Regions from separate parts of the Stenotrophomonas sp. YJH_SMC_43 genome, predicted to be linked through region 1. Evidence: riboswitches for the same ligand, from Rfam matches in the RefSeq annotation. Region 1 holds a riboswitch; the other holds the start of a gene.

Region 1 (3,986 bases):
ATGTCCAGGTTCATGCCGCCTTCGTCGCCCTGCAGGCTGACGTGCACGATGCGGTCGCGGTAACCCGGCGCGCGCGCCTGCAGCAGATCGCGCCAGTTCTGCATGGTCGCCACCACCGCGAACAGGAAACGCCCCAGTTCCGCGGCCGCCAGCGGCGTGGCGATCGACTGATAGGTCCGCTGCCAGCCATGACGGTTTTCCGTGGGCAGGAACACCGCGTGTTCCAGCGACTGGCGGCCGCTGCTGCCATGGCTCACGTCTTCGGCGTGCTGCGGGTAGACCAGGTTGATGGCGAAGGTCGGCCAGCGCGGCAAGGCGGCATCGAACAGATGGATCGGGAAGTTGCTGCTGATGCCGCCATCGGAGAACCAGCAGATGCGGAAGGCGGTGATCACCGGGCCACAGGTCTGCCCGGCACTGGTCAGCCCTTCCATGCTGTCGGCCACGTTGTGCTCCTGGTCGGCCGCAGGCGCAGTGGGTTCGCAGCGACGCTCGCGGCGCGAGGGCTCATGCAGCGGCACCGCGCTGATCAGCAACGGGAAGCTCAGGCTCATGCGCGTGGCCACCAGCACCGGCAGCTTCGGGCCCTGCGGCAGGTGGTAGTACCGTCGCCCCTCCACCTCCAACGGCGGGCTAGCTTGATCCACCAGCCACTGCACCACGCTGGCCGGGAACAGCTGCTCGAACTCCTCGCGCAGGAACCAGAACTGCGCGCCACCCAGCGGCAGCGTACGCGGCTCGTTGTGCGACACACAGGTGGTGATCATCTGCAGGCTGATCGCATGCGGGCTGTCCGGCTCGCCGGCATAGCGCGGCGCATCGTGCAGGTCGGCGAAGGTAAGCGGTGCATCCAGCGGCTTGCCGGACAACTGCTGCAGGCACTCGTGCAGCCACTCGGTCAACGCCGGCGTGCGTGCATCACGGCCGAGGCCGCTGCACAGGCCCAGCAGATTGCGACGCGCCACCCGCGCCACCCGCAGCGCGGCACCGGCCACGCCGGCACCGTAAGCGCACAGCAGCGACGGCAGCAGCGTGGCGGCCACGCCGCTCCAGCCACCACCCCACCAGCCCAGCCCGAGCAGCAACGCCAGCGACACCAGCACTTCCAGCGGTGCGATCTCGAACACGGCAATGGCCAGGCACAGCAGCTTACGCGGCAGGCTGGCATTGCCGGTCAGCGTCACCAGCAGCCGATAGGCCGCGTGCGCGCCACGCGCCGGCTGGAACAGGCTGTAGATGAAGCCGCGCCGCGACAGCTGCGCCGACACCGCCGACAACCCGCCATAGCCGGCATCGCCAGGCAGGTGCTCGCCAGCCTGCTGGCGGCGATCACCGCAGGCCGCCGCGGCCGCCACCGCCGCAGCAATAGCGCCGGCCGAGGTGCCGCCGATGCTCTTGAAGCGATACTCGCGCGCCAGCGCCAGTACCGCATTGGGGTACACGATGCCGCTGGTGATGCCGCCTTTCATGACCAGATCGCAGTACTTCGCCGCCACGAGCCACCTCCCGTCTGTCGATGCACAGTATGGCAAGAGGGGCTCTCACAGCCTGAGAAACGAGCCATCGCCCTGCGCTTTGATTGGCCCTTGACCATTGGCCTCGACGCGTCCACCGTGGGCACGCCGAAGGTATCCCGGCCGTGGCATTGATGGCGGCCGGGATTTAAACGGGAATCCGGTGAAGGCGCCTCGCGCGCCCATTCCGGAGCTGCCCCGCAGCGGTGAATGGAAACGAATCCTGCCAACAGCACTGGGCTCGCGCCTGGGAAGCGGCAGGTAGTAGGTGGGCTGCGACCCGTGTCCATCAGCCCGAATACCGGCCCCGGCCGGGGGACACGACCGTCCCCTGATTCGACCTGGAATCTCCGCGGGGAGGTTGCCGGGGCCGTCGTTGTCCTGCGCGTGCAGGCGATGCGGCCGCGCGCGTCCTTTTCACGGTATCCGGCCAGACCTGTTCACCCACGCGCTGATGCATGGGCCACCGCCGTTGCCGGCGGTCCATGCGGTACCTGACGATGACCGAGCTCCAACGTCCCACCCTGACCCTGCCCGCCGACGGCAAGCGCCTGCTGCTGCATTCATGCTGCGCGCCCTGCTCCGGCGAAGTGATGGAGGCGATCACCGCCTCCGGGATCGACTACGCGATCTTCTTCTACAACCCCAACATCCACCCGGTGAGGGAATACGAGCTGCGCAAGCAGGAGAACATCCGCTTCGCCGAGCAGCACGACATCCCGTTCATCGACTGCGACTACGACACCGACAACTGGTTCAGCCGTGCGCGCGGCATGGAGAACGAGCCCGAACGCGGCATCCGCTGCACGATGTGCTTCGACATGCGTTTCGAGCGCACTGCGCTGTACGCGCACGAACACGGCTATGACACCATCAGTTCTTCGCTGGGCATATCGCGCTGGAAGAACATGGCGCAGATCAACGACTGCGGCATCCGCGCCGCGTCGCGCTACGAGGGCCTGCAGTACTGGGACTACAACTGGCGCAAGGGCGGCGGTGCCAGCCGCATGATCGAGATCAGCAAGCGCGAGCAGTTCTACCAGCAGGAGTACTGCGGCTGCGTGTACTCGCTGCGCGATGCCAACCGCCATCGCCGCGAGAATGGCCGCGAGCGGATCAAGATCGGCCTGCTGTACTACGGGCAGGACGCTGGGACGCCGCAGGGCGATTGACCTGTGCCGCCTGGGCGGCCACGCTGGTCGCCCCTTCACGTTGTAGTGGACCTGCCATGACCGCCCTGCCCGCCGATGTCGCCCTGCTGGTGATCGACCTGCAGCCAGACTTCATGCCCGGCGGTACGCTGGCCTGCGACCAGGGCGATGCGCTGGTGGTACCGATTGCCGGTCTGCTGGCGCAGCGCCGCTACCGCACCGTGGTGGCGACACAGGACTGGCACCCGGCCGACCATGCCTCGTTCGCCAGCCAGCACCCCGGCCAACGCCCCTTCGAGACCATCCTGCTGCACGCGCAGCCGCAGACCCTGTGGCCGGACCACTGCGTGCAGGGCAGCGCCGGTGCCGCCCTGCACCCGGGCGTGGACTGGACCGTGGCCGACCTGATCCTGCGCAAGGGCACGCGCCAACAGGTGGATTCGTACAGCGCCTTCCGCGAGAACCACGGTCCCGATGGCGAGCGCCCGGCCACCGGCCTGGCCGGCTGGCTGCACGAGCGCCGCATCCGCGAAGTGCACGTGTGCGGCCTGGCCCGCGATTACTGCGTGCTGTGGAGCGCGCAGGACGCAGTGAAGTCCGGCTTCCGGGTGAAGTTCCTGTGGGAGCTGACCAAGCCGGTGACCGAAGCCAACGACGTGATGGTGCGCGAGGCGCTGGGCAAGGCGGGGATTGCGCTCGCCTGACGCGCGACCGCCGGGCATGGCCCGGCGCTACCGGATCGCGCCCATGGGTAGCGCCGGGCCATGCCCGGCGGACGCGGGATGGGCGATTACCGGAACACCACCGTGCGATGCCCGTTGAGCAGGATGCGGTGTTCCACATGGCGGCGCACCGCACGCGCCAGCACCAGCGATTCGGTATCACTGCCCAGCCGCACCAGTTCGCGCGGCGCCATCGCATGGTCAACGCGGGCCACGTCCTGTTCGATGATCGGGCCTTCGTCCAGGTCCTCGGTGACGTAGTGCGCGGTGGCACCGATGATCTTGACCCCGCGCGCGTGCGCCTGGTGGTACGGCTGCGCGCCCTTGAAGCTGGGCAGGAAGCTGTGGTGGATGTTGATCGCACGGCCGGCCAGCGCGCGGCACAGCGTGGGTGACAGGATCTGCATGTAGCGCGCCAGCACCACCAGGTCGATGCGCTCACGCTCGACCAGGTCGATGATCTGCTGCTCCTGCACCGCGCGCGTATCGGCGGTCACCGGCAGGTGGTGGAACGGCACCTGGTAGGACGCGGCCAATGGCGCGAAATCGGCGTGGTTGGACGCCACTGCCGCGATGTCGACTTTCAACTGGCCGCTGTG
Region 2 (3,986 bases), on a different contig from region 1:
CTGCCGATATTGCCGAAGCGCTGAACCGCACGCTGGAGGACATCGGTGTGGCACGCGTACCGGAAGCCACGGTGCTGGGCTGGATCGGCGACGGTGTGCGCCGCCTGGTCGAACAGGCCGTGCATGCCGCGGGTCGTGAGGTCGACCTGGCCGAGGTCATGCCGGTGTTCATGGTGCACTACCGCGAATGCCTGCTGCGTAGCCCGCGCCTGTTCGATGGCGTGGGTGAAGCGCTGGCGCAACTGCGTGCACGCAACGTGCCGCTGGCAATCTGCACCAACAAGCCCGAAGCGCTGGTGCCACCGCTGCTGCAGCACCTGGGCATCGGTGATGCGTTCGCGCTGATACTGGGCGGCGATTCGCTGCCGCAGCGCAAGCCCAGTGGCGAACCGCTGCGGCACATCGCTGCGCACTTCGGGCTGCCGGTGGACGCCTGCCTGATGGTGGGTGATTCGTTGACCGACTACCGCGCCGCCGAAGAGGCAGGCATGCCGATCGCGCTGGTGCGTTACGGCTACCCGCGCGGCCTGGACATGGTCACCGCGCATGCGGTGGCGGTGATCGACGATCTGCGTGAATTGCCGGGGTTGGCCGCCGGCGTCCCGGTGTAGAGCCGAGCCCATGCTCGGCTGCTTTGCTGCCTGAGCCGAGCATGGGCTCGGCTCTACAGAGAAAGCGCCGGGAATGCCCGGCGCGTTTCCTCATTTCGGCTGGTAACGCACGCTCAACTGGTACTCACGGCCGGGCTGGTTGAACCACGCCACGGTCTCGTAGTTGCGGTCGAACACGTTGGCGGCACGCGCCAGCAGCGACCACTCCGGCGTCAGCGCGTACTCGGCGCGCAGGTCCAGCGTGCCGTAACCGCCAACCTTCACCGAGTTGCTGGCATTGTCAAAACGCTTGCCCGCGCCCTGTACGGTCAGGCCGGCGCGGAAATCGCCGAAGCGACGGTCAATGTCCAGGCGCGCAGTCTGCTGTGCACGGCGCGGCAGCCAGTTGTCAAACTGGGTACTGCCGTGGGTGCGGTTGCGCGGGTCGGTGTAGCTCAGCTGCGCGTTGATGTCGAAGCCGGCCAGCAGCACGCCACCGGTCAGCTCGGCACCACGGATGCGCGCCTTCTCCACCTGCTGCATTTTCATCGTGGACGCATCGTAGGTGATCAGGTCATCGATGCGGGTTTCGTACACATCCATGCCCCAGTGCCAGCCCTGGCCCTGCTGCGAAACGCCGAGGTTGGCGCTCTTGGACTTCTCCGGATTCAACGTCGGCACGCCGCTCCACGGGTCGTACAGGTCGCTGAAGGTCGGTGCCTTGAACGCGGTGCCGTAGCTGGCGTTGACGCGCAGGCCGTGGCCCAGTTCCATCGCCCAGCCAACGCTGCCGGTGGCGTGGTTGCCGAACTGCTGGTTGTCGTCGTTGCGGGCGCTGGCCTGCAGTTGGTGGCGGCCGAAGCGGCCCTGGTACTGCACGAACACGCCGGTGTTGCGGCGGCTGTCGACGAGATACCCGGCGCTGCTGCCGTCCAGATTGTCTTCGCTCCAGTCCACGCCGGCACTCAGCAGCTGGCCCTCGGCCACACCGAAGTCACCCTGCAGCGAGGCGCTGTCACGATGGGTCTGCGCGCTGCCAAACACCCCCGGTGCGCCGAAGTTGTCGGACTCATTGTCGCTGCGGCCGACGTTGGCGGTGAACGCCAGGCGCTCCGACGGGGTGTAGCGCACCTTGCCGGCCAGCACCTGCTGGCGGGTCTCGGAGTAGTTGTAGTAGCCGTCGTAATGGTTCTTGCCATCGGCGCGCAGTGCGCTGCCTTCCACGTTCCACTGGTCGTTGAAGCTGTAACCGCCGCGCAGGCTCTTGGACAGGTTGCGGTAGCCGTCGCGGTCGTGCTCGTCGGCAAAGCAGCCCGCGGTGAACACCGAGGAAGAACCGCGGCAGGCATCGATGCCGTCGGAATGCTGGTAGGCGATGTCGGCACCGAACCAGCCGCGCTCGGTGCCGCCACCAATGCCGCCGCTGGCTTCGCGCAGCCCGTTGCTGCCGCCGCCGAGCTGGAAGTGCGGAGCGAAATCGCCCTGGTTGCGGCGGGTGAAGATCTGGATCACGCCACCGATGGCGTCGGCACCGTACAGACTGGACTGCGGGCCGCGAACGATTTCGACGCGCTCGATCTGCGCCAGCGGCAGGTCCTGGTACATGGCCAGGCCGAGGTCGGCACTGTTGATGCGCACGCCGTCGACCAGCACCACGGTGTGGCCCGAGTTGGTGCCGCGCAGGAACAGCGAGCTCTGCTTGCCGAGGCCGCCGGCATTGGTCAGGTTGATGCCGGCGCGGCCGCGCAGCAGCTCCTGCAGCGAGGTGGCCTGGCTGGATTCGATCTGCGCGCGGTCGATCACCTGCGCCGGCGCGATACTGTCCTGCAGCGCGATCGGGGTGCGGGTGGCGGTGACCAGGATCTGGTCGAGCGCAGTGGTGTCATCGGCGGCCTGGGCCAGCGCGGGCAGGGTGGCCAGCACGGCCAGGGACAGCATTCGGGACTGCAGCTTCATGGGGGACTCCAGGTGCCACGCACGCCCGCGTGGCGAAGGGGAGGAGCCGCGAAGGCAGGCATGCGCCGACGCCGCAGCGCAGGCTGCGGTCATCCAGCGCCATGCCCACCGCATCGCGACCTGAGGCTTCCGGGCCGGTCTCCGGGCTTGCCGCCGGGTGGCCTGGGGCCACCGTCCAGGCGCCTTCCCATGCCTGCGGCACAGTGGCGGTGTTGCCTGGAACTGACGTGCTTACCGTTGCGGGGGCAGCGCCGGCCTGGCGTGGAATCACGCGTCACCGGCTTCCCGTTTCAACCTGCCGGCCACGGCCGCAGGTCACCTGGAAGTGCGCGCAGTCTACGGCATCGCAGGCGGCCCGTAGCGCCGCGCGTGCTCGACTGCCTTTGCCGTGCCTTTAGAATGGCCCCTTGATCCCGTGGTGCCGTTGCCGATGTCCGCCTGTTTTCCGCTGTTCCCGCGTCGCCTGTACAGGACGCGCGCATGATCCTCGACCTGGTCCGCCATGCCGGCAACGGTCGCGATGAGTTCCTCGATGGCCGCAACGATCCGCCGCAGCTGGCCCGCCTGCCGCAGGAACTGGTCGACGCCTACGCCGCGCAGCCCTGGGAGCGGGTGATCAGTTCGCCACGGCTGCGCTCGCTGCACACGGCGATGGCCCTGGCCACCCCGCGTGGGCTGGACGTGGAAGCGGACGAGGAATGGGAAGAGCTGGATTTCGGCGATTGGGACGGGCAGTCGCTGTTCGACCTGCCGGAGGATGCACTGGCGGCCTTCCACGCCGATCCGCATGCATTCCCGCCGCCCAACGGCGAAAGCTGGGGCCACTTTGAACGGCGCATCGCGCGCGCGCTCGATCGCCTGCTCGATGAGGACGATCCGGTGCCGACGCTGGTGGTCAGCCATGGTGGCCCGCTGCGCATGGTGCTGTCGCAGGTCTGCGGCCTGCCAATGTCGTTGTGCTGGGCCCTGCGCATCGACCACGGCACGCGCCTGCGGGTGTGGCTGGAACGCGGTGAGGTCGGGCTGGTGGGCGAACTGCTGGAGCTGCAGCAGCCCTGATCTGCTCTTGTAGAGCCGAGCCATGCTCGGCTGCACTTCGATCAGAACAGCCAGCCGAGCGTGGGCTCGGCGCTACAGAAGGGCGCGGCTCAATCCTCGTCCGCGCCCTCGGCAACGCTGTCTTCAGCGTCATCGTCGGCATCGAAGCGCTGCTCATGTACCGGGCCCGACGCCGGGCCGGCTGCCTTCAGCGGATGCGCGGCGATGCGCGCTTCATAGTCCTGCACCAGCGCATCGCGCTGCGGCTCGCTCAGTTCCTGCCAGTGGCAGTCCAGCAACGCGCCTTCCAGGGAATACAGCAGGTTCAGGCTGGGCTTGAAGCCCGCGCGCTTGACCTTGACGAAGGCGCCCACGGCACCGATCGCAACCAGGTCTTCGCGG

Evidence for each region. Region 1 has a riboswitch for cobalamin ahead of AC5QAH_RS17460 (epoxyqueuosine reductase QueH). Riboswitches for the same ligand answer to the same signal wherever they lie in the genome.
Region 2: linked by a shared signal. The riboswitch ahead of btuB (TonB-dependent vitamin B12 receptor) and the one ahead of AC5QAH_RS17460 (epoxyqueuosine reductase QueH) in region 1 are both predicted to bind cobalamin.

Annotation. Positions count from the first base shown of each region.
Region 1 is NZ_JCAFVQ010000004.1:91,445-95,430, forward strand. It holds gene AC5QAH_RS17455 (RpoH suppressor) at 1-1,469, opposite strand, end outside; cobalamin riboswitch at 1,624-1,838, shown strand; gene AC5QAH_RS17460 (epoxyqueuosine reductase QueH) at 2,000-2,686, shown strand; gene pncA (bifunctional nicotinamidase/pyrazinamidase) at 2,743-3,369, shown strand; gene purU (formyltetrahydrofolate deformylase) at 3,456-3,986, opposite strand, start outside.
Region 2 is NZ_JCAFVQ010000005.1:166,586-170,571, reverse strand. It holds gene gph (phosphoglycolate phosphatase) at 1-611, shown strand, start outside; gene btuB (TonB-dependent vitamin B12 receptor) at 702-2,546, opposite strand; cobalamin riboswitch at 2,662-2,884, opposite strand; gene AC5QAH_RS19430 (histidine phosphatase family protein) at 3,027-3,605, shown strand; gene AC5QAH_RS19425 (TfoX/Sxy family protein) at 3,695-3,986, opposite strand, start outside.